DNA from 3 places in the Cognatishimia activa genome. Region 1 is predicted to be linked to each of the others. Evidence: riboswitches for the same ligand, from Rfam matches in the RefSeq annotation. Region 1 holds a riboswitch; each other region holds the start of a gene.

Region 1 (9,994 bases):
CAACTTCGGCAGAGCCCCATCCGAGGTTGTGCACGGCAGTTTCCAGCGCGATTGTGACGTCTTGGTTCGGCGCTAATCTTAGCGCGGCATAGCCTTGGTCCCGCGCATCCAAGTCCTTCACAGAGAAGAGGTCAAAATTCGTCTCAGGATCGGGTTGTCGATCAAATTGAGCCCCGATCAAGCCGATGCCTTTTGCCACAACGGGTTCAGACAAAACGCTGGTGGGCGCGAGGATATGGCCGAAGGCGTCCTCGATTGCCGCATCGCCCCATAGCCCGTGGCCGTGCAGAAAGCTCTGACCTTCGTGCTGCCCAACGATCATGCCAAGACGCGTGATCAGACCGTTCTCAAGGCTGTGGGTTTTGGAGTACCACGCCACATGCTGGTCGTCCGGCGCGTGGTCAGGGATCACGTAGTTCAGACTCTCAAACGGAGCCCCGGAAAGAGTGAGCCAGGCACTGTCGACCTCTTGATCTTTCAGGGCTTCGGCGACTGCGGTTTCCAGTGGGATACGCGCCGCGAGGGTCACAGAGATGGGGCGGCCCTCGCCGGCCACGACCTGTTGACGTTCAACTATGATCGGCCCCGGATGTTTGATCGTTCGCATCAGGTTAAGCCCTCTGATTGACGCCGTTCCAGTTCCGCGCGCACGAGACGTTTGGCCATTTTCCCATAGCCTGACTTCGGGATCTCGTCCCAGATATGGAACTGACGGGGCATCTTGTAGGACGCGATTTTGTCCTTAAGAAAGGCCTCCAGTTCGGCTGTTTCAACATCTTCACCAGCGTCCAGCGCTACGACCGCAACGCCGATCTCTCCCCAGGTTTCATCAGGAATGCCAAAGATCGCCACCTCTGAGACCGACGGATGGGTCAACAACTTCTCTTCGATTTCGCGCGGATAGATGTTGGAGCCGCCCGAGATATACATGTCTGACGCCCGCCCGGTGATATAGACATAGCCGTCGGGGTCCATATGCCCAAGGTCGCCGGTGCGGAACATGCCATTGCGGAAACTCTCGGCATTGGCTTTCGGGTTTTGCCAATAGCCCGCAAAGACCGCAGGGCCGGTGACGCAGATTTCACCGGTGACATTCGGCGCGCAGTGGGTGCCGTCGTCGGCTTGGATTTCGACCTGCATGCCGGTGCGTGGATAGCCGCAGGTGCCGTCGCGGCTGTGATCGGTGGTGCTGTGGTCCTCGGTTGGAAAGACGGTAATCGCGCCCGTGACCTCTCCGAGACCGAAGTATTGGACGATCACCGGCCCCAGAGTTTCCAGTGCGCGGATCTGATCGGCCCGATACATAGGCGCGCCGGCATAGATCACATGCTTGAGCGTGCTGTAGTTAAACTTCGCGACTGCGGGCGCCTCGACCATACGCTTAAGTATGGTGGGGACCGTGAACATATTGGTGACGCCATATGTCTCAACCAGACGCCAGATTTCCTCGGTGTCAAACTGTCGCGAGGTGGTGAGGATCGTCGGCGCGCCTTTGGCCGCGATCATCAGATGATGCATGCCCGCGCCATGTGACAAAGGCGCGACCACCAAGGAGGCGTCCGCCTTTGTAGCACCGGGAACCAGATCGCAGAGGTGATTGTTGATCACGAACCCCAACTGTCCATGGGTAAGCATCGCGGCTTTGGGGCGGCCAGACGTGCCGGATGTAAAAAACAGCCAAGCCAGATCGTCGCGGTCAACCACGGCCAGAGGTGGCGTAGATGTGACCTCGCACATCAAGACATCAATGCTCGGGGCGAAATCCGCATCACCGATTGCGATGACGGTTTCGGGGCCTTTGACTTTCGCGTGCTCGGGAAAGGTTGCGTCGCACAAAAGGAGCTTGGCCCCTGACAGCTCGGCCATCCACGCCAGATCATCCGGTGCGCCGCGAAAATTCGCGGGCACCCAGGCCGCACCTACGCGAAAGCAGGCGTACATGCTTTCGATCATCTGGTTGCAATTGCGCGACTGCACCAGAACCCGGTCTCCTTTAGAGACGCCGTGATCTGCGAAAACAGCGGCCATTGCCTTGACGCGCACATCAAACTCGGCCCAGTTCCATACCTTGTCTCCCCAGATCACTGCAGGCAGGTCTTTAAGGCGACGGGCCTGTTGTTCGGGGAAATGGGCCAGGTTCATCGTCCGAGTGGAAAATGGCGGGATCGTCATGTGCTGGCCCTTTGCAACTGCTAAGCTGGGTCTAGGCTATATCTGAAATCCATCGCGGGCCAGAGATCTGATTGCACCTAGCGTCTGCTCAGCAACCAGACAAAGAAACACCCGCCAATAAGGCCTGTTACGATGCCGATGGGCATGTCTTCGGGTGCCATGATCGTGCGGGCGGCGATGTCGGCCCACAAAACGAAAACCGCGCCGAGCAAAGCTGAAACGGGGATGAGTTTCTGATAGTCGCCACCGACCAAAAGCCGTGCGATATGGGGCATCATCAAGCCGACAAAGCCGATCATACCTGAAAAGGCGACCATGACCCCAGTGATCAGTGCGCCAATCACAAAGACCGACAGGCGAAACCGCACGACGTTTAGGCCAAGCGTGGCGGCTGTTTCGTCGCCAATGGTCATGGCGTTCAAGTCAGCGGATCGGACATAGAGCCAACCCAGACAAGGGAGCAGAATGATCAGCGGATAGATGAGGTGGGACCATTGCGCGAGGCCGAGGCCTCCGAGCATCCAAAAGACGACAGTATGGGTTGCGCGCGGATCGCCCAGAAAAATCAGAATATTGGCGCAGGCCATAATGATGAAGGAAATCGCAACGCCCGTCAGGACGAGGCGGTCAGCGCTTGTGGCCGACGCAAAACTGGACACCGCAAGCACCAAGAGGGTTGCCACCAATGCGCCTGCGAAGGCCAACAGAGGCACGGTCAGAAGGCCAAGAAAAAGCCCCGTGTGCAGCAATGCAAGAATCGCTCCAAAAGCGCCGCCTGAGGAGATTCCTAGCAGATGCGGATCGGCCAGTGGGTTGCGTGTCACCGCTTGCAGCGACGCTCCTACGGCGGCCAAACCAGCGCCAACCATTAACGCCAGCAACGCGCGCGGGAAACGGATGTCCCAGACGATCGCGGTACGGCCTTTGGACCAGGTTGCTTCAATCAAATCAGGGGAAAACTTGTTCAGCACCACGCCCCAGACGGTGCTCGCGGGCACAGGAACTGCGCCCACGCTGACAGCTACGGTGACCGAAGCCAGCAGCAAAATCGCCGCAAGCACAATGTTGCGAGACAAAGAGCCTGCCCATTTAAACGGGCGGGCTTTGCTGGCTTCGGTGCGGACCATTAGTTGCTCCAGAATCCGTCGGCCAGTTTCTTGACTGCGTTGATGTTGCGTGGACCTGGGGTCGCTTCAACATATTCCAGAGTCACGAAACGGTCGTTTTTGACGGCGTCCAGATCTGCAAAAGCAGGGTTGTTCATCATGAAGGCGCGCTTTTCTGCGGCGGTCACATTGCCGTAGTTCACGATCACCACGACCTCAGGGTTACGCTCGACCACGGCTTCCCACGTGACGGTGCCCCAGCTTTTCTCGAAGTCGTTCATGATGTTGGTGCCGCCTGCTGCTTCGATCAGCGCGGTTGGCATCGCGTACAGACCTGCGGTGAAGGGGGTGTCTTCGCCAGAGTCATAGACGAACACGCGCAGAGGCTCGTCTGCGGTTTCCAGAGATCCGGTGAAATTGGCCAGCTCTGCTTTATAGCCGTCTACCAGCGCGTTGGCTTTGTCTTTGACGTCAAAGATCGCGCCGAGGTTCAGGATGTCATTGTACATGTCATCCATGCTGGCTTTGCCTTTTTCACTGATGTGAATGCAGCTTTCGGTCAGCTCATAGACGTCGATGCCAAAGGGCGCGAGGGTCTCTGGCGTGACTTCGCCGCCGACCTTCATGCCATAGTTCCAGCCCGCAAAGAAGAAATCCGCATCCGCGCCGATCAGCACTTCTTTGGTTGGGTATTTGGCCGAAAGCTCTGGCAGTTCTTCAACGCCCGCGCGCATCTCTTCGTCCAGCGTTTTCCAGCCAGATATGCCTGTGTAGCCAACCATTTTGTCCGCCAGTCCCAGCACCAGCATCATTTCAGTCAGGTTGACGTCGTTCGAGATCGCGGCCTGCGGCACGCCGTCAAAAGTTACCTCGCGGTTACAGCTTTGCACTGTAGTCTCAGCAAGCGTCATGGATGCAACGCAAGACAGCCCCATTGCGAGTGGGAGGAGTTTCATTGGGGAACCTTTCATGAATTCAATTGGAAAGAGAAGTGGTTGTTCTGGCTCTTGCTGAGCTTTTCAAGCTGAGCAGTCACGCTGAATGCGCCAGAGACCAGAGTTTCTGTCAGAACCTCTTCAGGAGGTCCGAATGCGATTGTGTGGCCGTGTTCCATAACCAGAATATCGTCGCAATAGGCTGCGGCTACATTGAGGTCATGCAAAGAGACGACGACCGTCACGTCCATATCTTTCACCAGCTGCAGAAGCTCGAGCTGGTGTTGGATGTCGAGGTGGTTCGTGGGTTCGTCCAGAACCAACAAGCGCGGCTCTTGCGCGAGAGCACGCGCCATCATAACGCGCTGGCGCTCTCCGCCAGACAGGGTGCCAAGCTGGCGATCCGCGAGCTGTGACAGGTCTGCCTGTTCCAGAACCCTGTCGATGATCTGCGCACAATTCTGGCCCGGCGAGGAAAATCCCAAACGATGGGGTAGGCGGCCGAGGGTCACGATGTCTCGGACGGTCAGAGCAAAGTCGTTGGGTTGTTCCTGCAAGACAGCGGCGACAATGCGTGCCGCGGACCTTGGCGCGATGGCCCAGATGTCTTGGTCGTCAACTTTGATCGTTCCCGTCGTTGGGGCCTGATAGCGATACAAGGACCGCAGCAGTGTGGATTTACCCGCGCCATTGGCTCCGACCACGCCAAGGATACGACCGCAGTCCAGCGTAAAACTGGTGGAATGCAGAATAAACGGCGCTTTCCGCGAAGGGCGCCAGCTGAGGTTCTCGACTGTGAGTTTCGCGTGGCTCAATGCGCAAACTCCTCTGTAGGTTCCAGCGCGATCATGCTCGAAGGTACCCGCGCGAGCGTCGACTTGCGCAGTTTGCCGGGACGATCGACCGAAGAACACCAGCCGTCGTGGAGATAGGCGTATTGCTGAGCGAATTCGACCAGGTCCTGAATGTCGGTGTCCGGGTCAATATCGCCGAACAGGTAGGTCGCCTTTTGCGAACCATAGTACGCCACGGTGCAGGGCCGGTCGCACCCTGCCATGCAGGCGACCCCAGAGATTTCAAAATCCTCGGGAATCGCATCACCTGCCATCTCGATGGCGCTGCGTAGTTTCTTGATGAGGTCAAAGCCCGGCTTACAGCTCGTGCCCTTGTGCTTGCAGCTCGTGCAAACTGTTATTCTATGAGACGTCGTTTTGCCCATGTCGCCCTCCGCGCATGTGCGAGGCGAAAAAGGAGCCAGATTTTTGAACGGCTACGGCCGAAAAATAAGTCATATTAGCTACCTTCCGAGCCACCCCGCCCGGGTTAAGTTACACGCTCGATGGCAGGTCTCCTGACTTACGGCTTGTATCGGTCTGTCCCTTCCCAGCCCGAATGAGGGCCAGTGGTTTGACAGAGCGCTTACCGTTCACAGTTGCGGGGGCAGTCGCTGAATTGGCACATTTATCGCGCCGCACAGCGTTCCCTTTTCATCCCTATGTGCCTTGGCACGTCGAGAACCATCACAAACCGACGTGCCTGTCCTTGTTGAGTCTGTCAAGTCGGCAATTGCTTGAGCGCAAGTTTGCGATCTAGTTTGTGCAAGTTTGAGTGGACTTGCTGCTGTGTCAATACAGCATTCTGCAGACCTGATCGGGGGTATTAGCCCACCAACATAAATGGGTCGGAGGTCGTCGAATTCGAAGTCAATGAACCCAAGTGCGAAAGGCACGCGTTGACGCTTTTGCCAATCTGGGAACAACTCAAATCGAGTTGAAAGATTTGGTGGAGCCTAGGGGGGACGCGTATTGGCTGTTAAAGTTATTAAAATACAGTATGTTACAGGCACTCTACTGTGTTCACTGTTGCACTCAAATGTAGCACTAAGCAAGCTTTAACTGATTAAATCTCTTGTTTCGTTCCCATCTAAAAATCCAGCATAAGGGTGCGAGCGTTTTCTTCAAGTTCTTCAAGGTCCGCCCATTCATCGTAGGCCTCCAGAGTGTCGCGAATCCACACGTAATCGGGGTCGCTTAACAGTACAGTCGCTGCAACCGCGCTAAAGGCGGCACTTGGCTGTGCCTCACGAAGCAGCCGCTCTACGCCGCGCTTGATTTTTGCCCATTTGCGAGCGGTTTGATTGCCCTGTTGGTATTCCTCCAGGTCAGCGCGGAGGCCCTCGAGAGCTTCGCAGATTGCTTCTCCCACTTTCAGGCGAACGCCCACCAGCTTTTGGGAATCGTTTAGGTAAAGAGCATCGATAATCGTCCTCCGTCCCAACTCGGTTCGCCACCTTAGCCGGTAGTCTTTAAAGAACATATGCGCTGATGGGTCCGCGTCATACGGGTTTAAGATCATACCATCAGTTTCAACATTGTAGGTGCCTTTCCTCCCGTTGCATCTTTTACAAGAAGGCAGGAGGTTCTCCCACTCGACGACCATTTCCGGAAATTCGTCTTTGTGTCGAAAATGCTCGACTTCCATATATTTAGACTCTTCGGCAATATTGACTTCGCAATAGGCGCACTTGTCAGAGGAGCTTGCGAGTAGAGGTGCTTTAATTTGTTTCTTGTTCCAAACAGACTGCCTAGTCTCGGCATATTTATCTGTTAATTCTTGAACGGTTTCTTCGTCTAGAAAATCAGGTTTTTGCGCTCTTGTGAGTTTAATCATCTTTAGCCTCTTCGGCCCTATCGTCATATGCAAATGGTGCAGATTGAATTTTAATAAGCTTTAATAATGGGTTATTTGGATGGAGCATTTTCTCTAGTTCGGCCAATGCTTCATTTCCTCGTTGAGAATCTTCCGCATCCAAGGCGAAGTCGAATTTCCGCATAGCATCGCGGAAAGTTTTGGTTCGTGTGTTTTCGACTCCCATAACTTCTTCAAGAATTTCCTCTATCGTCCAACCCGCAAATCCGTACTTCCCTGTCAAAGTGTTCTTGCATTCAACATTGCCCATTCGGTCACGCCTAAGCGAAATTACGTCGTTTGCGTGAGCGGCCTGCACAACGTGAGGGCTGTGTGTGGTTGCAATGATTTGCGCCATTGGAAAAGCGGTTGTGAGAATACGCCCGATCTGTTGCTGCCAAGTTGGATGAAGGTGAAGATCAATCTCATCAACCAAGATAACACCAGAAAACTGCTTGGCGGACACATCTAACCTGCGGAACTCAATTTCCTTAATAATGCTTAGAAGCAAAAAGTAGGTTGACCGAAAACCGGATGACATTAGCTCAAAAGGGATAGTGCCGTTGGGCGTTGAGACAAGTATGTCGAACGTAGTAACATCGACTTCTGCAAGTGAAATATCTTCGTCAAGGACTGAAAAAAGCCAAGTGGCAGTGGCAAGATTTTCAGTCATATGAGGCGTCCAGCTACTTTTCTCCGCGTGCGGAGACAGCAAATATCTATTGGTGAGCCAAGACTTAATCTCGTTGGCACTGAGATCAGCGGCGACTTTCTGATTGATTTGCTGGAGATCAAATTTAGGGTCGCGCGAAATGGCATTTTGAACAAAATACTTGAGGTCTCTAGAGGCCCTGACATGGATTAAATTCACAGCTTCTGGCAAATTAGCCCTAGTGAACTCACCTTTCTCTGGACTCATTTCATTAAAGTCGTTCCTGAGCTCATTTCCGGAACCTAACGTCTTGTACTTAAGCGCAACCGAGCCACTCTCAGCAGCTTGGCGTCTTTTTATTCGATGATGTTCACCACGGCTCCATGAAGCTGTAATGGCTTCCAGGATCGTAGTTTTGCCAACTCCATTTTCTCCACAAATTAAATGAATCCCAGCTTGATCTCCGAAATTCATATCCAACGAAGGAAAAGGGCCAATATTTGACAGATGAAGTTCGTTTATTCTCAAAGCTGGACTATTCAAAATCACTTCCCGCTATTTTACTAAATTTTAATAATCCTATTATTGTGATCAAAAGAATTGATTGGCAACCAGTAAGCAAAATTGGCGGACCAAAACACCTGTGTTGCATATCCAACCTAGAGTTCGCCATTGACAAGCGACTGTCCAACGGCACGTCCAAATATTGCCGCCATTAATTCCTGACCTACACAGTTAACCAGTCGCTGTGTCACACGCTTAAATTTTTTCCCCTAAGTGTGAGGAGGCGATCTGATGACTGACCAACTGAGAACCTTCGAAGCGCCTCAACTGGGCAACCTTAAATTCACTGTATGGGACCGTGAAGGTGAGCCTTGGTTTATCGCCAAGGAGGTGTGCCAAGCGCTGGACCTCAGTTTACGGTCTGGCCCCTCCCGATGGACCGTTTCACTACCGAAGGATGAGAAGTTCAAAGCAACTCGCAACGAACTACCTCTGTTTTTCGAAGGTAGTCGCGCTCCCTCGTATCTCTTCATTTCAGAGTCCGGCCTCTACAAGCTGATCATGCGGTCCAACAAACCTGAAGCCGCTCAGTTCCAAGACTGGGTGACCAAGGTGGTCCTCCCTGCGATCCGAAAGGATGGGGCTTACGTAGAAGGTGAGGAGAAGCTGGCCTCCGGTGAGATGTCTGAGGATGAGTTTGTCTTCAAAGTGGTGGAGTTCGCCGACAAAGCCATGGAGATCATGCAGGGGCGAATTTAGGTTATCGACTGGTATAAGCTTCGGTTTCAGTGCAAGATGGTTTTAAATTTAATTCAGGAAATTAGATGACTGGCTTTGCTTTTATCGACGCCGACAACATCTATAGGGCGCTTTGTGATAAGCTAAGCCAGGCGGGTGTCCCCGAGAGTTGCATACCGAAAATTCGCATTAACAACCTCTTTCGCGAATATGCCAGAAGCTACGTCTACTATGCACGAAAAGATGATGAAGAATTACCCGATTGGGTGGTAGACCTGCAGCGAAGTAGTGGGTTCATTCTCCGGCTTTCCAAGACCACCCAGAAAGGTAAGCAGACTAAGCAACAGGGTGTCGATGTTCATTTAGCTATCGAGGCAATTCAACATTCCTATCGTGGTACAATGACCAAGTGCGGACTGTTTTCGGGTGACGGTGACTTCTTGCCCTTGATTGATGCATTAACAAATAACGGGACCATCGTGCAGGTGCACAGTTTTGGTAACCCTGAGAAAGGGACCGTTGCCCCTGAGTTACGGAACCGAGCCGATAATTACATTCGGTTGGATCGAGCTGCCATATTGTCCTGCATTCCGGTTGAAGAGAACAGCGTTCAACCAAAATCTATATCTAACCAACCCTTCATCACACCCGATGCTACGACAGCCGTGTTTGAACTGGAAGGAGCGAAGCTTCCGATTTGGAAAGTGGACCATCTATTTGGCTCCTCCTTTGTGTTTGAACTGAGGTCGGTTGTGGCCGCGTTCAATCAAGCAACGTATCGATTTAAGAGCGTCGAAGAAGCTATCATTTTCTATCTAATGTCCCCAAGCTATGTGAGACGAAACATATTTGTTCTGCCCTGAAAGCAGCGACTATTTTTGCAGCAAATTTTTGAATCCCTTTTTCGGTTGTATCGCACCCTAATTTACCCCCCGTACCCCCTCCGTGCTTGGATTTGGCTCGCTCCTCCACGTGGTTTAGTCCGCCCTGGGGTCTTTTTCCTGAACTGACAGCAAGTGGGTGCCCACTTGAAGGTTACCCCAGGGGTGCCTCACTAGGCCTTGCTCCAGAGAGACATCGAAATCAAAACCAAAACATAGAGTTTATTGCGCCTTCTGGTTGTTGCCTAGCTGTCGGGCACACCCTAGGATTCTTGTGAGACACATTTTGTATTAGGAGTTTGCTATGTCGTGGGGTTT
Region 2 (9,994 bases), 290 kb from region 1:
TCAGACCCTGTTCTACCACACGCCCATCCTTCATCACCACAACCTCATCCGCGATCGAACGGACCGTCGCGAGGTCGTGCGTAATAAACATATAGGACAGCCCCAAGGTATCTTGGAGACGTGCCAAAAGTTTTAGGATGCCTTCCGCCACCAATTGGTCCAAGGCCGAGGTGACTTCATCACAAATGATAAACTTTGGCTCAGCGGCCAAAGCGCGGGCAATCCCGATGCGTTGTTTCTGACCGCCAGACAGCTCAGATGGCAGGCGATTCATATATTGGCTGGGCTCAAGCTCGATTTCCTCGAGCAAATGTTCGACTCGGCGGCGTTTTTCGTTGCCTGTCAGGCCCATATAGAATTGTACCGGACGACCGATGAGTTCGCCAATGGTCTTGCGCGGGTTCAGCGCCGTATCGGCCATCTGATAGATCATCTGAGCCTGCCGCAACTGGCCGCGATCACGTTTGCGATAGTCCAGCGGCAGGGCTGTCCCGTCAAATTCGATATGACCCTTGGTCGGTGGCAAAAGCCCTGTGATACAGCGCGCCGTTGTCGACTTGCCAGAGCCCGACTCCCCTACAACCGCGACGGTGCGCGCTTCGTGGATATCAAAGCTGACGTCATGCAGAACCTTGGCGGTGCCATAGGCTGCATCCACACCCTTAACGGAAACCACCGGAGTCGTCCCGGTGTGAACCGCAGGCTGTTGCGGACGCTGGAAGCTGCGAACCGCCCAAAGCGACTTGGTGTAGTCCTCTTGCGGATCAGACAGCATCTTGCGCGTCTCGGCCTCTTCGACCTCATCGCCTTTCAGCATGACTTTCACTTTATCCGCCATCTGCGCCACAACCGCGAGGTCGTGCGTGATATAGATCGCAGCGGTGTCGAATTCCTCAACGATCTCGCGGATCGACGCCAGAACCTCGATCTGCGTGGTCACATCCAGAGCCGTAGTCGGTTCGTCAAAGATGATCAGCTCGGGACGACAAGACATCGCCATCGCGGTCATCGCCCGTTGCAGCTGACCCCCAGACACCTGGTGCGGATAGCGGAAGCCAATTTCGTCCGGGTTCGGCAGACGCAGCTTGCGATAAAGCTCGATCCCATCCGCTTCGCTTTCAGACTTTGACATGACGCCATGCTGAACCGGTGCTTCGGTGTGTTGATCCATCAGGCGATGCGCCGGGTTAAAGCTCGCCGCAGCGGACTGCGCCACATAGGCGATACGCTTGCCAAGCAGGCCGCGCTTGACCGCCGCCGAAGCCGTGACCAGATTGACGCCGTCAAATTCGACTTTGCCGCCCGTGATCTTACAGCCGTCCCGCGTATAGCCCATTGCCGCCAGACCCAGCGTGGATTTGCCCGCACCGGATTCCCCGATCAGACCCATCACCTCACCTTTGCGCAGCTCAAAGCTCGCGCCTTTGATGATCGGATGCCAGACCTCATCAGAGCGGCCATCAATGTAGATATCAGAAACCTTCAGAAGGAGATCTTTTTCAGCCATGTCTATCTCCTTATTCTTTCAGGCCCGAGGATGCGTGCAGCATCCAGTCGACAACGAAGTTAACGGCCACGGTGAGCAAAGCAATCGCTCCGGCTGCCAGCAGCGGCGCTGTCGCCACCTGCGGGGCAAAGGCCGCAAAGTTGATGAATTGTGCAAGGTCACGCACCATTGTGCCCCAGTCGGCGAGCGGAGGTTGGATCCCCACACCCAGGAAAGACAGAGACGCAATCGTGAGGAACACAAAGCAGAAGCGCAGACCGAATTCCGCCAGCAATGGCGCGACGGCGTTCGGCAGGATCTCGCGGAACATCAGATAGCCCAGACCCTCACCGCGCAGCTTGGCCGCTTCGATATAGTCCATAACCACGATGTTCAGACCGACCGCACGGGCCAGACGGAACACGCGGGTTGAGTCAATCACCGCAATGATGATCACCATATAGAAGGTCAGCAGGCCTTTTTCCGACCCCGCCCAAGCGGACGCGATTGTCATCAGCAACAGCGCAAAGATCAGCGACGGGATTGCCATCAGAACATCGACACCGCGAGACAGAAGCTGATCAAGCCAGCCCTGCAAAACAGCTGCGAGGAAACCAAGGCTCGCCCCAATGAAGAACGCCAGACATGTGGTCGCAAATGCGATGCCGACCGTGTTCTGCGCACCGTAGATCAGGCGGCTTAGAATATCCCGACCGATCTGGTCCGTGCCCAGAGGATAGTCCGGATTGCCGCCCATCGCTGGATTGCCACCTGGCACCACATTCGCAGCGCCTAGAATTTCTTCCTGACCATAGGGCGCGATGGCACCCGCAAAGATCGCCACGAAGGCATAGATCAGGATCATCATGACGCCAAAGCTGGCCGTCAAAGGCATGCTGCGGAACACTTTCCGCGACCCCGCGGTACCGACCGTGCGGCCCAGAAGACGGAAAAGCCAAGCCGCGATACCAAAGAGGATGAAGCCATCTACTGCCACTCGGAAGAAGAAGTATTTATTGGCAATCGCCGGATCCGCCGTACGCGCCAGATAATATGTCCACACGGCCCAAACCAAGCAGACCGCACCCAGAACATAGCCAAAAGCAACTCCCGTCGGCATATCGCGGAAGAACGGAGCATTCGACGTCGCCTTCTGCCCAACAAAGCGGAACACCCAGCCAGCGGCCCAAAGACCCACGAAAAAGAGAATAATTTGGATCCAGATATTCATTTCGGATGCCTCAGACGTGGGTTGGAGATGATCGACAGAATATCCGCCGTCAGGTTCAGAAGGATGTAGGCCGTCGCAAAGATCAGACAGCATGCCTGCACAACCGGAATGTCGCGGATCTTCACACTATCCACAAAGAGCTGCCCGATGCCCGGATAGACAAAGACCACCTCGACGACCACAACGCCGGTGATCAGATAGGCGAGGTTTAGCGCGATGACGTTAATGATCGGAGCCAGCGCATTCGGCAGCGCGTGTTTCACGATCACCCGCGCCGGAGACATGCCCTTGAGACGCGCCATCTCGATGTAAGGCGACGCCAAGAGGTTAATAATCGCCGCCCGCGTCATCCGCATCATATGCGCTGTCACCACCAAGGTCAGCGTCAGCGCCGGCAGCAGCGTTTTTTCCAACCGATCCGAAAACGCCATATCCGCGTAAATGTTAGACAGCGACGGCAGGATCGGGTTCAAAACCGCCAGGAACAGGATCAGCACATAGGCCAGAAAGAACTCTGGCGAAGAAATCGAGCTGAGGGTGAAGATATTGGCGCCTCGGTCAAACAGTGAGTTCCGATAAAGCGCTGCCAAAAGACCCAAGATGATGGAAAACGGCACCGCGATCATTGCGGTCACGCCGGCCAGGAACATCGTATTGGCAAAACGTGGGGCCACCTGAGCCGCCACCGATCCAAGTCCGCTTCCGGTGTCAGACCCCGCAAAGCTCGCAAAGTTCGCTTGGGCAAAGCTATTGCCAAGATCACCCTGCACCGCCCCGCCGAGCCATTCAAAATAGCGCGTCACCGGAGGCTTATCGAGCCCAAGATCCTGACGGATTGCCGCGACCGCTTCGGGCGTCGCCCCCTGGCCCAAGATGGCCTGCGCAAAGTCTCCGGGCAGCATATTGACCGCTGCAAAGATGACGATGGACACAACAAACAGCGTAAGCACACCAAGGGCTAAACGCTGTGCGATAATTCGTAAAATAGAGGCCAATGGTCCTCACCTGGTTGGGTCTTGTTTTTTGTTAAGAACCATCGTGAGTTGAGGATGTCTGGCTGTAAAGCGTGTAAATATGAAATCAGAGAAGATCTTGTGTGTTGACCACTTTTTAACCGCAACAGCTTGCTTCGCTTGTACAATTTAGACAAATTCGCCTAATTTTTGGACATATACATTGCTAAATCTGGACTTATGTCCGGGCAAGGGAATCCATAGTTCTGACCAATTCCGCACTGATGCCAGGTTCCGACAGCGCATGGCCTGCATCGCGGATAATGCTAAGATGCGCGCCGGGCCAAAGATCTGCGATTTTCTGCGCCGTATGTGGCGGGCAGATCATGTCATAGCGCCCCTGAACGATATAGCCGGGGATATGTGCGATACGATCCATGTTTTCAAAGATCTGTCCGTCTTGTTCGAGAAAACCAGCGTTTATGAAATAGTGGTTCTCAAGACGCGAGAAAGCATGCGCATATTCTGCCGGAGGCGTTGCTGTGCTGCCATCCGAATAAACCGACGCCAAAGCATTTTCCCAAGCGGCCCAAGCACGTGCATAAGCAACCTCGGTGGTACGATTTCCGCTAAACAATCGCTTGTGATAGGCGGCAATCATGTCGACCCGCTCGTCTTCTGGAATCATATTCGCAAATTTCGTCCAGGTTTCCGGGAAAAACTGCGCGGCCCCTCCGCCATAGAACCAATCTAGTTCAGCGCGGGTCATCGCGAACACACCGCGTAGAACAAGCGCCGTCGGCCGGTCTGGATGCGCTTGGGCATAAAGCAAAGCAAGCGTTGCCCCCCAGCTTCCGCCAAACACCACCCATTTCTCAATACCCAGCGCGGCACGGATCCGTTCGATATCCGCGATCAAATGCCAAGTCGTGTTGTTCTCGATCGAAGCTTGGGGTTTTGACCGCCCACAGCCTCGCTGATCAAACAGCACCACGCGATAGACCTCGGGATCGAAATAGCGCCGCATCGTCGGGCTGCATCCGCCGCCGGGGCCTCCGTGAAACACCACAACAGGTGTGCCATTTGGGTTGCCAGATTGCTCGACATAGATCTGATGACCATCGCCCATATCCATCATGCGCTGATCGAAAGGCTCGATCAGCGGGTAAAGGAAAGAAACTGCGCGCTTTTGACCTGAATGTTTGTCCATATTGACACTATATAGTAACCCGCGCCCAAAAGATCATATGGAGATCAGAATGCAACCCGAGTTGAACACCGTCGACCCAGCGGAAGTCGCCAAATTTGAAGCCATGGCCGCGGAATGGTGGGACCCCAAGGGCAAGTTCAAACCGCTGCATATGCTGAATCCCTGCCGTCTGGATTATATCACATCGCAAATCGCCGCGGAGTATGGTCGCGACTTGGGAACCGAGCGCCCGTTCGAAGGCCTCACGATCCTCGACATCGGTTGCGGCGGAGGTCTGCTCAGCGAACCCATGGCCCGCCTTGGTGCCACCGTCGTCGGCGCAGATGCCGCCGAGCGCAACATTCCCGTCGCCAAGGTACATGCCGAGCAGTCCGGCCTGACCATCGACTACCGTCACACAACCGCCGAAGCCATCGCCGAAGCGGGCGAGCGCTTTGACATCGTTTTGAACATGGAAGTCGTCGAGCATGTGGCCGACCCGCAGGAATTCCTGACCTGCTGTCAGACCCTGTTGAAACCAGGTGGGATCATGATTTGCTCCACTCTGAACCGCAATCCCAAGAGCTTTGTCATGGGCATCATTGGCGCGGAATATGTCATGCGCTGGTTGCCCAAGGGCACACATGAATGGAGCAAGTTCATCACGCCGGATGAACTCTATGACTTTCTGGAAAAAGGCGGGCTGACGCCTGTGGATCGCAAGGGCTTTGTGTTCAATCCGATCACCTGGGGCTGGTCGATCTCTGATCGAGATCTCAGTGTGAACTACGTGACTACAAGCCAGAAACCGGCTTAGGGATCTGTTGGCGAGACCGATCCGAACTGTTTGGCCCAGCGCAACACAACTGCGATGGGCCTTTTTTGTTAAGAATTTGCGAGGTGCAAACGGCGCGAGAAAATGCCTCGTTCTGAAAGACCTTTTAGGTTTTTACCAATGGCCAGTGCGCCCAAATCAATCACAGGCTCGATCAGGATGACGGATAGATAGGCCAGACCAAAGCTTGTCACGGCACCAAAGTTTTCCGCGCCAAACCCCTGCCCGTAAAAGGCCCAAAACGCGACCCAGGCGACGACACCGCCCTGATAAACAGCCGACATTTTCAGGACGTCCACGTAGCGCAGGTCAAAATAGGCCGTCGACGCAGGCACAATGCGTTTTGCCAAAGCATCCACCGCAAACAAAGGAAACAACAGCGTCGAGACATTGACGAAATACATCGGCACATCACTTGGCGCAAAGAAAAGCCCCTGAACAGCCAAGCCGCCCGCAAGACCAATCGCAGCAGGCGCAGCCCCCAAGAGCAAAAACAGCGTCGTGCCCAAAATGAAATGTACTTCAGAAATACCAACCGCGAAATGTGGCATCAGCTCAAAGAAAACAAAAACTCCGGCGACAGCAAGAACGCTGCGCAGACCAAAGGACACAACAGAGTGGTCTTTCAGATCATCGGCCAGAAGTTTCAGGCTATAGCCCGCCGCAGCGGCAGCCGTGCCTTGGGCCAGGATCATTTTGGCGCCATCAACAACGCCCGGTTCAATATGCATAATATGCTCCTATAGCGTCCACCCGACGCCGGTTTTGGCCGAGACTATTCGGCAGTTACGGGGCGACGGCTGGTATCCTGACTTGCTGCTCAGATCCGAAGGGCTCTGCAAGGCTTACAGTTGCGGGGGCAGTCCAAGATTCTCACTTGGTTCCCAATTAAGGCCTCCTTTCGAAGACCGCCATCTATGACTGTTTTAGGGAAGTTACGCGGTTTGGATGCATCAATTGCGACGCTTTTCAACAGATATGCGCAAATCTTTAAGCAGAAAAAAATTAATATTTATTAATGCCTTAAGGCGTGAAATCCCGAAAACGCTCCGCGATCACTCCACCTCACAACTGCCCGTGTCTGAATTCAACCGCCCACCCTGCTCGACGCAGGCGTCTACAGCGGCAGTGTGCTGAATTGTCGGGATCGTATAGACAAGAATAAAGACCACCGCGGCCCCAACCGCGACCAGGTTCATCGATTTCTTACGTGAGGGAGTCACCCGTTTTCCTCGAGTTTGACGCGCAATTCGCGCAGGATCGGTAGAGCGGAACGCACGCGGTGTTCTCCGATGTCTTTGACCACTTCGGAAATGATCGGCGCGATATTCGCGAGCGCTGCGTCCCGCGCGCGCCGTCCCGCCGGGCTGATCGTCACCAGTTTGCGCCGCGCATCGTCCCAATCGGGCCTGATATGTACATTGCCCGCCGCCTCAAGCTTCGCGAGCGTATTGGTCATCGCTCCGCGCGTCACATGGAAACTTTTCGCCAGTTGCGCCGGAGTCCGCTCGCTGCCCGAATGCGCCAGATGGTTCAACACAGAAAAATGCGACAGCTCCATACCCTTAGGCAGCGCCTTAGACAGACGGTTGCGCGCCAATTGGTCGGCCATCAGGATCTCGCTGAATAGCGAAACCGCCAGCGCGTCGGTGTCATTCTGCGATTGGGCCATCGAACTCTGTCTCATGGGTCAGCGAAGGCACGCGGCGCCGCGCCTCGGATACTTGGTTGCGGTCAAGTTCCACATATAGGGTCACCGGATCAACCCCTGCCTCGGCCACAATCTCTCCCCAAGGTGAAATAGCCAGAGAATGCCCATAGGTCTTGCGCTTTGGCGCGTTTTCTCCGCATTGCCCGGGCGCGAGGATCCAGCATCCGGTTTCAATTGCACGCGCCCGAAGCAAGGCATGCCAATGCGCAGCCCCAGTCACCTGCGAGAATGCGGCTGGAACGGTGATCACCTCAGCACCCGCTTTCGCCAAACGATTGAAAAGATGCGGAAACCGGAGGTCATAACAGATGGTCAGGCCGATCTTGGCAAAAGGCGTGTCCGCCAAAACCGCACGCGCGCCCGGCCTGTAACCGGCGGATTCGCGATATGTCTCTTCGGGCGTTACCTGCACATCAAACATATGGATCTTGTCATAGCGTGCGCGGATCTCGCCCTGCGGGTCGATCAAAAACTGCCGATTGGCAAAGCGCCCGTCGGCATCACCGGTTTTCAGCGCCAAAGACCCGACGGTCAGCCAAATCCCATGCGCCTTGGCAGCCTCTCGCAAACCCACAAGCGTGCGATCTTCAGCCTCTAGCTGCAACACCGCATTTTGATGTGACCGACTGGCCGACACGCAATTGGACACTTCGGGCGTAAGAACATATCCCGCACCCTGCCCCGCAGCCTCGGCGATCCGCTCTTGCAACATGGCAAGATTGGCCGCCGGATCCTCAGACGAGGTGATCTGCAACAGGGCGGTTTTCATGGTTAGGCCAGCATCCGATCCAACTTGCCGCTGTGCTCAAGCGCCATCAGATCGTCGCATCCGCCGATATGTTCGCCGTCGATAAAGATCTGCGGAAAGGTGCTGCGGCCACCCGAGCGCTGTATCATCTCGGGTTTGCGTTCAGGGTTGTCCCAGACTTTCACCTCGACATAAGCCACTGATTTACGGTCCAACAAAGACTTGGCGGCGGAACAGAACCCGCAAAGCGGGCGCGTATATATCTCAACGTTTTTCATAAGTCGTCATCCTAGCTGACATGTGTCTGCGCGATTTAAGGATCCAATGCAACGCGCGCCAGAGTGATAACGTCAATTTTCCGTGGGCTTGCGGGTGCCAAGGCCAAAGTACAGGCCTCAAGAGTGGCCCCAGTGGTCATGACATCATCAACAAGCAAGACCGGCCTTCCTTCAATTCGGGCGATCCGCTTCTCGTTCAAAGCAATCGCATCTTTCATCGTTTCAAGGCGCACATCGCGCTCTCCTTTCATCGGCGCGGTTGCCGTCTTCCGGATCAAAGCGTCGGGGCAATGGGATACCTCGAGCCGCGCGGCCAATCTCTCTGACAACAAAGCCGCCTGATTATAGGTTCGCTTGAACAGGCGCTTCCAATGCAACGGCACAGGCACCAAAATCGTATCCGGCCGGGCAAGATCCCGCGCCTTTCGCTCCATCCAACCCGCCATAGGCCGCGCCATATCCGTGCGATCTCCGTGCTTCAGGCGCATGACCAACTTCCGCGACAGGCCGTCATATTCCAAAACGGCCCTCCCCCTGTCCCATGGCCGCGCCGACAAGAGACAGGCGTCGCAATGGGCAATCTCAGTGGGGTCCGGCCCCAGCAAAGGCACGCCGCAAGCATCGCAACTAAGACCCGTCACAAAGGGCGTGTCCCGCCAACAAGTGCCACAGAGGCCAAAGTCCCCCTCCACCAAATCGCCACATCCGACGCAACGCGCGGGATAGATCATTTTCAGCAAGGTTTGTGCTTGGCGAAATTTCATCCTAGATACCGCCCATGACCAAAACGCCCCCAACATTGACCGACCGCGTAGCCCTTATGCGCAATCGCCAGCGCGCGGATCTGGACCGGGGCATGTTCCTGCAAACCCTCGTGGCTGACGACATCGAAGATCGCCTCGCCATGGTTAACAGGGACTTTACAGACATCGCGATTGTGACCGGCTTCCCTGACATCTGGCGCGCGCGGCTGCCCAAGGCCACGATTGTCCATGATACCGACACGCTCGCGCTCACAGCCAAAAGCCACGACCTGATCATCCACGCCCTCGCCCTGCATTGGGCCAATGATCCCGTTGGCCAGCTCATCCAATGTCGCCACGCGCTGAAGGACGACGGCCTCTTGCTCACCGCCAGCTTCGGCGGCCAAACCCTGCAAGAGTTACGCGCCTGCTTGGCCCAAGCCGAGTCCGAACTCACCGGAGGCCTCAGCCCCCGCATCCTCCCGATGGGAGAAATCCGAGACCTCGGCGCCCTATTGCAACGCGCTGGCTTTGCCCTTCCTGTTGCGGACAGCCTGCCTTTGGATGTCAGCTACGAAACCTCACTGGACTTGATGAAAGACCTGCGCGCCATGGGCGAAAACAACGCGCTTTTCGCGCGCCGCAAAACGCTCTCTACAAAGGCGCTTTTTGCCCGCACCGAAGATCTCTATCGTCAGTCTTTCACTGAAAATAACCGCCTCAAAACCACCTTCGAGATCATTTTCATGACCGGCTGGGCCCCCGACGAAAGCCAGCCGAAACCCCTGCGCCCGGGATCCGCCAGCGCGCGCCTCGCGGA
Region 3 (9,994 bases), 720 kb from region 1:
GCATGGGTTTGCCCTCGACGGCCGCATAGCCTTTGACGCGCAGGATGTTTTGCTCTTTCGCCATGGCTTCGACCTTGGCGGCGAAGGTTGCGGCGTCGATCTGTTCGGGGATGTCGACGACGATGCTGTCGAAATCATCATGGCTGTGGTCATGGTGGTGATGGTGGTCGTGATCATGATCGTCATCGTCATCGTGGTCATGATGATGGTGATGATCCTCATGGTGGCTTGGACGGCTGTCCAGATCGTCCTCGGCTGCCGCATTCAGCCCAAGGATCACGCGGGGATCGACCATGCCTTCCGCCACTTCCACAACCGGCAACGGACGCGGAGAGTTTTCTTCGATCAAAGCCTTCGCCTTGGCGACACCGTCTTCGCCTGCAAGATCAGGTTTGGTCAGCAAAATGATGTCCGCACAGGAAATCTGATCGCCAAAGACTTCGGCCAGCGGAGTTTCGTGATCCAAACCTTCATCCGCCTCGCGCTGGGCGTCGACGGCGGCAACATTCGACGCAAAACGCCCATCCGCAACCGCCTCTGCATCGGCCAGAGCAATCACGCCATCCACAGTGATTTTGGAGCGGATATCGGGCCAGTCAAAGGCCTTCAGCAGAGGTTTCGGCAGCGCCAGACCCGAAGTCTCGATCAGGATGTGATCGGGGCGGGGTTCTAGCGCCATCAGCGCTTCGATTGTGGGGATGAAATCATCGGCCACGGTGCAGCAGATACAGCCGTTCGCCAGCTCCATAATGTTTTCGGCAGGGCAATCAGGGATGGCGCAGGATTTCAGAATGTCGCCATCAACGCCCACATCGCCAAATTCATTCACAACAACCGCCAGACGTTTGCCCTGCGGGTTCTGCATCAGCTTGCTGACCAGCGTTGTCTTGCCCGATCCCAGAAAGCCGGTGATCACAGTGACAGGAAGTTTCTCAAGCGTGCTCATAAGCCTTACTCCGGCAGGCGCAGCGGTGGGATCCGCGCGATACAGTTTTTACGAAAGTGAATGGGGCGTTCGCGCCAGGGGACAAGGCCGTCCTCGGTGCTTGCGTATTTCACAAGCCCCTCATGGGCGAGATCCGCATCCTCGGCGCCGGTGAAATTGCCATAGACATAGGTCCAACGATCCGCACCGCCGCGCACGGCGACGGAACAGCCGCTGTCACAATTGGACAGGCATTCGGTGGTTTTTACGGTCACATGTGCAGGCCACTCTTTGGCCAACAAAGCCTCAGCCAGTTGTGCGCCCGGACGCGGGCCTTCCATATCCGTCGGCATGCCCGCACGGCAGGTCGAACACACTAGAACCTCGACTGGTTCCATAGTCATCATGTCTCTCCTTTCAGGAGGGACAAGGGCGAGTAGGGCGGGCATCATGCGAAGTCCCGACACCGGAACACCCCGTCCGGTTAAAGTCACAGGTGCTGGCAGGTCTCCCGGCTTACGGATCCCAAGGTTTCCCTTGGCGGATTTGGCCCTTCCCAGCTTGCGCCAGTGGCTTGCCAAACCCTCTCCGCTCACGGTCGCGGGGGCGGCTGCGGTTTGGATTGCGTCGCAATCCATGTCGCATTCCCTTTTCACCTGCACTAAATACAGGAACCAACAGGACGGGAATGCGCCTATCCGCCCCCCGAGTCAAGTTATGAGGACGACCCCATGAGTACAGATGCCGACATCTCTGCACGTCACACAGAGAAAATGAAGAAAATCAAGGCCGCGCGGGACCGTTTGATGGAGAATAAGACCGAAGAAAAAGGTCTTATCATGGTGCATACGGGGCCGGGTAAGGGCAAGTCTTCCAGCGGATTCGGCATGATCATGCGCTGTATCTCTCATGGCATGCAGACAGCCGTTGTGCAGTTCATCAAAGGCGCCTGGGCCACGGGGGAACGCGACTTTCTTGAGACGCATTTCAAGGATGAATGTAAGTTCTATGTTTCGGGTGAAGGGTTCACATGGGAGACCCAGGACCGCGACCGCGATATCGCCAAGGCCGAAGCGGGCTGGGAGCTGGCGAAACAGCTCATTCGGGATGAGAACAATCGCTTTGTGTTGCTGGACGAGATCAATATCGCGCTGCGTAATGACTATCTGAATATTGATGAGGTCGTGGAGTTTCTGCTGAACGAGAAACCAATGATGACGCATGTTTGCCTGACAGGGCGGAACGCGAAGCCAGAGTTGATAGAGGCGGCTGATCTGGTGACGGAAATGACCTTAGTGAAACATCCGTTCCGCGACGGGATCAAGGCGCAGAAGGGGGTTGAGTTTTAATGCCCCTCAAACGTCTCCTCACCGAATTCGGCATGGGTAGCTCTCTGCGCCGTCAGGACTATACCGAGGCCGCCACCCGCGCCGTCAAAGATGCGCTGTGGCACAATTCGATCAACCTCGCGGAGCTCTTCGGCAAAGACAAATCCGAGATGCAGATCACCGTCGAGGTCGCGGTCGCCCAGCCCGAGCAGATCGACAAAGCCAAGATCGCCGCGATCTTCCCCTACGGACAGGTCACCGTGACCCCCGTCAAAGGTGGCCTTGACGTACCGCGCCCCGAAGGCAATCCCACCGTTATCGCCAATGTTGCGATCTCTGTGGCGATGGATGTGGAGGTAAAGCCATGAGCGATCAACGATTTATCCTGGAAATGGGCATGGGCAATAACCTCTTCCGTCAGGACTATACCAAGGCAGCAGAACGCGCGATTGAAGACGCGATCCGCCATTCCTGCATTCCGATGTTCGGCACGCTCGGCATCCCCAGTGAAGAGATGCGCGTTTCCGTGACGATCGGTGTGCAAAAACCCGAACAGGTGGATTGCGCGGCCCTGGCCGAGGTGCTGCCACGCGGCAAAGCGACAGTAAAAGCTGTCTTTGGCGGCATGGACGTGACCAACCCCGACAACGGCACCGTGAACGTCATCGCCACCGCTGCGGTCGAAGCCTTTCTGCCAAAACAAGGGTAGCCCATGAGCAAAGCCATCATGATTCAGGGCACCGGCAGCAATGTCGGCAAGTCGATGCTGGTGGCAGGTCTCTGTCGCGCGGCCTTGCGACGCGGACTTTCGGTGGCGCCGTTCAAGCCGCAGAACATGTCCAACAATGCGGCCGTCACGTCTGATGGCGGCGAAATCGGCCGGGCGCAGGCTTTGCAAGCCTTGGCGTGCAAATTGCCCACGACGGTCCACATGAACCCGGTCCTGCTAAAGCCGGAAACCGACGTTGGCGCTCAGGTGGTGGTGCAGGGCAAACGGCTGACCACAGCCAAAGCACGCGATTATGCCAAGCTGAAACCGCAACTGATGGTCTCCGTGCTCGAGAGTTTCAACCATTTGAAATCGAAGCACGATCTCGTCATCGTCGAAGGCGCAGGCAGCCCCGCCGAAGTCAATTTACGAGCAGGTGACATTGCCAATATGGGCTTTGCGCAGGCGTCAAATACGCCCGTGATCCTCGCCGGAGACATCGACCGCGGTGGCGTCATAGCGCAGATCGTCGGCACCCAAGCGGTGATCTCGCCCGAAGACGCAAGCCTCGTCAAAGGCTTCATGATCAACAAGTTCCGCGGCGACCCCAGCCTGTTTGATGATGGCTACGACCTGATCCAAGATACGACCAAATGGCCCGGCTTCGGCGTGCTTCCTTATTTCTATGACGCCTGGAAACTCCCTGCCGAAGACGCGCTCGACCTCAAAGGATCCGACTCCCAAGGCGACATCCATATCGTCTGCCTCGGCCTCTCTCGCATCGCGAATTTCGACGATCTGGATCCTCTCGCCCAAGAACCCGGCGTTCGCCTCACCATGCTGCGCGCAGGCCAGCCGATCCCGGCAGACGCGATACTCGTCATCATCCCCGGCAGCAAATCCACCATCGGAGACCTCGCTTTCCTGCGCGCCCAAGGTTGGGATATCGACCTGCAAGCGCATGTGCGGCGTGGTGGCCATGTCCTCGGGATTTGCGGCGGATATCAGATGCTTGGCACCAAGATCTCAGACCCTGAAGGCATCGAAGGCCCTGCTGGCGACACCAAAGGCCTCGGGTTCCTTGATGTGGAGACCCTGATGACCCCAAACAAGAGCCTGACCGAAGTGAACGCCAAACACGCAAGCTCCGGCATCGATTTCACGGGCTACGAAATCCACATCGGGCGCACCGACGGCCCCGATCGTGCCCGCGCCTTTGCCTCGATCAACAACCGTCCCGAAGGCGCAACCAGCGAAAGCGGCAAAATCCAAGGCAGTTACCTGCACGGCATGTTCCGCGACGATGCGTTCCGCGCCGCGTTTCTTGCAAGCCTTGGCGCCAAGGCATCAGACACCAGCTACGACCAAACCGTCGAAACCACTCTGGACTCTCTCGCGGATCACATCGAGGAACATCTTGACGTTGAGGGCATTCTCGCCGCCGCGAGCTAGTTTCATCTTGCCCAAAATACTCCGGGGGAGGCGCCCTTCAGGGCGACGGGGGCTGGCCCCCTGAACGCTTGCCACTGGCGCAGAGCTCGCCCATAGTCCTTTCGAACTTCGGACACCAAAATGCTGCGCTTTCTATCCTGTATATTCTTCCTTGTACCGACAGTGGCGCTGGCCGAGATCACGGTCTTTGCGGCAGCGAGCCTGCGGGGTGTCTTGGATGAAATTCACGCAAGCGCACCGATCAAAGTGACGGCCTCCTACGCCAGCAGCGCAGCACTCGCGCGTCAAATTGCTCAGGGAGCACCTGCGGATGTGTTCTTCTCGGCCAACCAACTCTGGGCGACGTGGCTGGACGACCAAGCGGTAAAAGAGACCTTCACCGCACAGGATATCCTGCGCAATGAGCTCGTGGTGATTGCATCTGAGGCAGATCCAGACTTTGACATCACGGCGTTACCCGAAACTCTTGGCGATGGGTTTCTTGCGGTGGGTCACACGCGGGCGGTCCCCGCCGGCATATACGCCAAAGAAGCCCTGAGCAGCCTACGTCTTTGGGACGTACTTCAGGACCGCATCATTCAGACCGACAATGTCCGCGCCGCCCTCCGCCTTGTGGCGCTGGGCGAAGCGCCATTTGCCGTGACCTACGCAACAGACGCGCTTGCTGATCCGGCGGTCCACGTGGTGCATCGCTTTGACGAAGAGGACCATAGCCCAATCATCTACCGCGTCGCTCAATTGACTAGGGGCGAAGCCGCAAACGCCTACCTTGACCTTCTGCAAAGCCCCGCCGCCCGCGACATCTTTCGAGCGCATGGGTTTCAGGACATCGCGCCATGACCTGGCTTGCGGACTATCTCGGCCCCGAAGGCTTTGCGGCCATGCGACTGTCGATTTGGGTCAGCCTCTGGGCGACGGCTCTTAGCCTGCCATTGGCGCTTTGGGTGGCGCATCTTTTGGTGCGCAAACGCTTTTGGGGACGAGAGCTTTTGAATATCGCGGTGCATTTGCCGCTGGTCTTGCCGCCTGTTGTCACCGGCTATCTTTTGTTGGTGACCTTCGGACGACGCGCGCCTGTCGGACAGTTTTTGGAAGACACCTTTGGTCTCTTGCTCGCGTTCCGCTGGACAGGCGCGGCGCTTGCGGCGGCGATCATGGGGTTTCCCTTGATGGTGCGCGCGATCCGGCTGGCCTTGGAAAACGTGGACCCAAAACTCGAAGAAGCCGCCGCCACGCTTGGTGCAAGCCGCTGGCGTATCTATGTCACCGTGACTCTCCCCTTGATGGTGCCGGGCGTGATCGCAGGCGCGGTGCTGGCCTTCGCCAAAGCCATCGGAGAATTCGGGGCCACCATCACATTTGTCTCAAACATCCCCGGCCAGACCCAGACTTTGCCCTCGGCCATCTACGCAATGCTTCAAATCCCCGGAGAGGAGCCCCAAGCCTTTCGGCTGGTAATTGTCTCGACCGTGATCGCGGTCATCGCCCTTGTTGCCTCAGAACTGCTCGCGCGTCGGGCTGCGCATAGGGGTGAGTCATGAGCATCGAGGTTCAGATTTCTCATCATTTCCAAGGCTTTGATCTGGATGTAGCGTTTCAAGCACCGGCTGGGGTGACTGCGCTGTTTGGCCCCTCTGGCGCGGGCAAAACCTCGATCATCCAGTCGGTCGCGGGGCTTTTGACGCCGGACGACGGGCAGATCACGATGTCGGGTCGCAAAGTGCTGGACCGCACAGCGGGGATCAACCTTGCGCCGCAAAAGCGAAACGTCGGCTATGTGTTCCAAGAGGCACGGCTGTTTCCCCATCTAAGCGTGGTGCGCAATCTGTCCTACGGACCCAAGGCGCGCGGGCAAGCTGTGGATCACGGCTATCAAGAGCAGATCGTAACGATGCTAGGTCTTGACCACTTGCTGGGCCGCCGCCCTCAGGCCTTGTCTGGCGGAGAAAAACAACGGGTCGCCCTGGCGCGGGCGTTGCTGGCCAAGCCCGAGGTGTTGCTATTGGACGAACCTCTGGCCGCGCTGGATGCCGCGCGCAAAGAGGAAATTTTGCCCTATCTCGAACGTCTTCGAGACCACGCGGAGGTCCCGATCCTCTATGTGAGCCACTCGGTGTCTGAGGTCGCGCGTTTGGCAAATCACGTGATCTTGCTGAGAGATGGCAAGGTGGCGAAGGCGGGGCCCGTGGAGGAGGTGTTCTCTGACACAAGCTCCGCCGCCGTATTGGGATTGCGCGAAAGCGGAGCGGTACTGCGCGCGCGGGTCACGGCGCATCACGAGGATGGGCTCACCGAACTGAGCGGCGCGGGCACAAAGCTTCATTTGCCACGCGTAATGGCCTCGGTTGGAGATGATGTGCGCCTGCGGATCAAAGCCAGCGATGTCATGTTGTCTTTGACCCGCCCAGACGGCATCTCTGCGCTGAATGTGATGGAAGCCCGCATTGAGGACATCCTTGCAGGGCAGGGGCCGGGCGTTTTGGTGCGCCTGGCGTGCGGAGACGCCCATGTCTTGGCGCGGGTCACGCAGCGGTCTGCCAAAACTATGGCGCTTGCCAAAGGTCAGATGGTCTTTGCGATTGTTAAGTCGGTGTCGGTTGCGCAGGCCGATGTGGGTACCTAGTTGGACGTTTCGATGCCTCTTGTCTAATGCGTCACTATCACTAGTATCGCGCGCGACCTTAGAACGGATGAACCCTACGCATGAATGGCTATCTAAAGCACCCGCTCGACACCTCTCGTGACATTGTCGAAGGCAAAGAGAACGGCAGGGTCTCGATTGTCTGGTACATTGATTTCACCAGTGAACGGATGCGCAGGATCCGCGATATCATGCGGCGCACGCGGCTGCGGGCCTTGCCTGAAAACGTGAGTTTCGCCTATCGGTTCCTACCCGCAGTCGGCAATGAGAACGGGTCCGACATCGCCGCGCGCGCAGCCATCGCGGCGGCGGCACAGGGCCGGTTTGACGATATGCGCAACGCGCTGTTTTCGCGTCCTCCGCGCTATACGGTTGGCGTCGTGATGGCGATTGCCGAAGCGCTTGATATGGATCAGGACAAGCTGCGCGACGATATGTTCTCGGATGAGACCACGCAGCGTCTGCAAGACGACCATGACAGCGCGATTGCCTCGGATGCCCATGGCGGCCCGCTCGTATTCATTGATAATCGTCAATATGTTGGCGCTTGGGATGAGGCCGCTGTCACTGAAGCAATCGAGAAGCCGCTCGGTCTGCGGTTGCGCTTGGCGAGCGAAGACTTTTTCCACTGGGCGGCCTCGGCGGGCATGGTTCTGGTGGCGGCAACGATCGCGGCGTTGATTGTAGTGAATGTCGGTTTCCACGAAGCCTATGAACATCTGCGCCACACAAAGATGGGCCTGTTTTTTGCTGACGCGAAATTTTCGCTGTCACTGGAGCATTGGATCAACGACGGCCTCATGGCGCTGTTCTTCCTGATTGTCGGGATCGAGATCAAACGCGAGATGGTCGACGGAGAGCTTTCCGATATGTCCCGCGCCGCCCTGCCGATCCTTGGCGCGATCGGAGGCATGGCTATGCCCGCGTTGATCTATGCGGCGATCAACTGGAACAGCCCAGATACGCTGCATGGCTGGGGTATTCCTATGGCGACTGATATCGCCTTTACGCTCGGGATTATGGCTCTGCTGGGCCGCCGTGTGCCGACCTCGCTCAAGATCTTTGTGTCTGCGCTCGCGATTGCAGATGACCTTGGCGCGATCCTCGTTATTGCGCTCTTCTATGGGCATGGCTTCCATATGGACGCCTTCCTCTTCGGCGTTGGCATTCTGGCGATCATGTTGGTTCTGAACCGCGCGCGGATCTATTCGCGAACGCCGTATCTGCTGTTGGGTGTGGTGCTTTGGTACTTTGTCTATGAAAGCGGCCTGCATGCGACACTCGCAGGTGTTCTGACCGCGCTGGCGATCCCCTCTCGCCGTTCGGCCAGCATTGAGGGCGTAGCGGAACAAGCGGCATCGGTCTTTGAAGCGGAACGCGCGAACACGGCTATCGGGGCTGGCGCATTGGCGCGGCTTGAGTCTGCCGTCGAGCGGTTGCGCGAGCCAGGTTTCCACCTGCAGCACGCACTCGAAGGCTGGTCGAACTTCCTGATCCTGCCTTTGTTCGCCTTCTTTAACACGGGTATTCTGATCATCGGGTCGAGCTTTGCGCTGGGCTCGCCAGAGGTGCTGGGCGTGATGGCAGGGCTCGTGATCGGGAAGCCGCTTGGGATTTTCCTGATCTGCTATCTGGGCGTGCGTTTGGGGCTCGCGAAACTGTCGCCAGAGATCTCCTGGACACAGGTTGTCGGAGCGGGGCTTTTGGCCGGTGTCGGCTTTACCATGTCGATCTTTATCGGCTCGGCGGCCTTTTCGGGCGAGCAGCTGGAAAGCGTCAAACTCGCGATCCTCATCGCCTCGCTGGTCGCAGGCAGCCTAGGGGCGCTCGTCCTCATTATGGCTTCCTCGCCTGAGGCGACTGACGGATAGGCCAAACTGCGCCTTAAACGCACGTGAAAAGCTCGACAGGCTAGCAAAGCCTGTCGCAAAGCCGATGTCCCTGACGGGCATCGGTGTGTCTGTTGCAAGCCTGTGGGCCTCGGTGAGGCGCAGGTGCAGGTAATAGCTTTGCGGGGGCTGGCCGACGTGCTCGGCAAAGAGCTGTTCCAGACGGCGGGGGGATTGGTTTGTCTGTTCGGCGACCTCTTGAATCGGCAGCGGATCGGCCAAGGTCTGTGCCATCAGATCGAGCGCTTGAGTCACCACGGGTGGCCTGCGCGGATCGCGGGGCAGGGAGCTGGGGGTTTGCCAGCGCCCTTCTGGAACCGGATCATAGAGAAAGGCGCCAGCGGTGCGGCGGGCGAGGTCTCCGCCCCAGCGGTTGGCAATCAGATGTAGCATGAGGTCGATCGCTGGCGACGCGCCACCCGAGGTGGCAAAAGGCGGCGAGAGGCAATAGCGGTCGCGGCGGGTTTCGACCTCGGGAAAGCGGCTCGCGAATTCGTCGAGATCTTCCCAATGGGTGGTGGCCGGGTGGCCGTTCAGCAGGCCCGCGCTGGCCAAAAGCCAGGGGCCGCCGTCAATCGCAATGATGCCGGTGTCTTGGTTTTTCAGCCGCCTGAGGCTTGAGGATAGGCGCGGGGTTGCGTGGTTTAGCAAGTTAAACCCCGCAACGACGATCAGCAGATCACAGGTCTCGATGCTGGCAATCGGAGGCCCTTCGACAGTGAGACCCGTTGTCAGTCGCGCTGCCGTACCCTCGGCTGTTGCAAAGCGCCAACGAAACAAAGGCGCGCCGGATTTACGGTTGGCGGCGCGCATGGGGTCGGTCGCGGCCGCAAAGGACAGCGTGTTGCTTTGGTCCAGAACCAGAACCACCGTATCTAGCGGCTTTGGGTCAGGAAGAAAGAGATCTCTCGCGGGTTTCATCAATTTTACTTCGTATTGAGAAAAGTATTTCTGCGCAAGGCGCGGCATAGTGGATGAAAGCTAAATAGAGGAATCAGCTATGCCTTTGTCCATGAACCGCGAGGTCTTTATCACAGCCGCTGTCACCGG

What was found. Region 1 has a riboswitch for cobalamin ahead of HZ995_RS04640 (DUF1636 family protein). Riboswitches for the same ligand answer to the same signal wherever they lie in the genome.
Region 2: it holds a riboswitch for cobalamin, as region 1 does, so the genes downstream of both, HZ995_RS06005 (energy-coupling factor ABC transporter permease) here and HZ995_RS04640 (DUF1636 family protein) in region 1, are expected to answer to the same signal.
Region 3: it holds a riboswitch for cobalamin, as region 1 does, so the genes downstream of both, HZ995_RS01185 (DUF1636 family protein) here and HZ995_RS04640 (DUF1636 family protein) in region 1, are expected to answer to the same signal.

Annotation. Positions count from the first base shown of each region.
Region 1 covers NZ_CP060010.1:951,238-961,231, reverse strand. The annotation lists gene HZ995_RS04665 (hypothetical protein) at 1-607, opposite strand, end outside; gene HZ995_RS04660 (acyl-CoA synthetase) at 607-2,172, opposite strand; gene HZ995_RS04655 (FecCD family ABC transporter permease) at 2,250-3,299, opposite strand; gene HZ995_RS04650 (ABC transporter substrate-binding protein) at 3,299-4,234, opposite strand; gene HZ995_RS04645 (ABC transporter ATP-binding protein) at 4,246-5,028, opposite strand; gene HZ995_RS04640 (DUF1636 family protein) at 5,025-5,432, opposite strand; cobalamin riboswitch at 5,538-5,750, opposite strand; gene HZ995_RS04635 (HNH endonuclease) at 6,137-6,883, opposite strand; gene HZ995_RS04630 (AAA family ATPase) at 6,876-8,096, opposite strand; gene HZ995_RS04625 (BRO-N domain-containing protein) at 8,349-8,816, shown strand; gene HZ995_RS04620 (NYN domain-containing protein) at 8,882-9,658, shown strand; gene HZ995_RS04615 (HNH endonuclease) at 9,981-9,994, shown strand, end outside.
Region 2 covers NZ_CP060010.1:1,239,372-1,249,365, forward strand. The annotation lists gene HZ995_RS05980 (ABC transporter ATP-binding protein) at 1-1,507, opposite strand, end outside; gene HZ995_RS05985 (ABC transporter permease) at 1,518-2,717, opposite strand; gene HZ995_RS05990 (ABC transporter permease) at 2,714-3,712, opposite strand; gene pip (prolyl aminopeptidase) at 3,909-4,880, opposite strand; gene ubiG (bifunctional 2-polyprenyl-6-hydroxyphenol methylase/3-demethylubiquinol 3-O-methyltransferase UbiG) at 4,930-5,676, shown strand; gene HZ995_RS06005 (energy-coupling factor ABC transporter permease) at 5,745-6,425, opposite strand; cobalamin riboswitch at 6,476-6,625, opposite strand; gene HZ995_RS06010 (hypothetical protein) at 6,750-6,917, opposite strand; gene HZ995_RS06015 (MarR family winged helix-turn-helix transcriptional regulator) at 6,914-7,366, opposite strand; gene HZ995_RS06020 (carbon-nitrogen hydrolase family protein) at 7,347-8,174, opposite strand; gene grxC (glutaredoxin 3) at 8,177-8,431, opposite strand; gene HZ995_RS06030 (ComF family protein) at 8,467-9,195, opposite strand; gene HZ995_RS06035 (methyltransferase domain-containing protein) at 9,210-9,994, shown strand, end outside.
Region 3 covers NZ_CP060010.1:235,996-245,989, reverse strand. The annotation lists gene cobW (cobalamin biosynthesis protein CobW) at 1-946, opposite strand, end outside; gene HZ995_RS01185 (DUF1636 family protein) at 952-1,329, opposite strand; cobalamin riboswitch at 1,410-1,619, opposite strand; gene cobO (cob(I)yrinic acid a,c-diamide adenosyltransferase) at 1,657-2,274, shown strand; gene HZ995_RS01175 (Lin0512 family protein) at 2,274-2,621, shown strand; gene HZ995_RS01170 (Lin0512 family protein) at 2,618-2,962, shown strand; gene HZ995_RS01165 (cobyric acid synthase) at 2,966-4,414, shown strand; gene modA (molybdate ABC transporter substrate-binding protein) at 4,535-5,254, shown strand; gene modB (molybdate ABC transporter permease subunit) at 5,251-5,955, shown strand; gene modC (molybdenum ABC transporter ATP-binding protein) at 5,952-7,037, shown strand; gene nhaA (Na+/H+ antiporter NhaA) at 7,118-8,926, shown strand; gene HZ995_RS01140 (GlxA family transcriptional regulator) at 8,873-9,865, opposite strand; gene HZ995_RS01135 (3-keto-5-aminohexanoate cleavage protein) at 9,945-9,994, shown strand, end outside.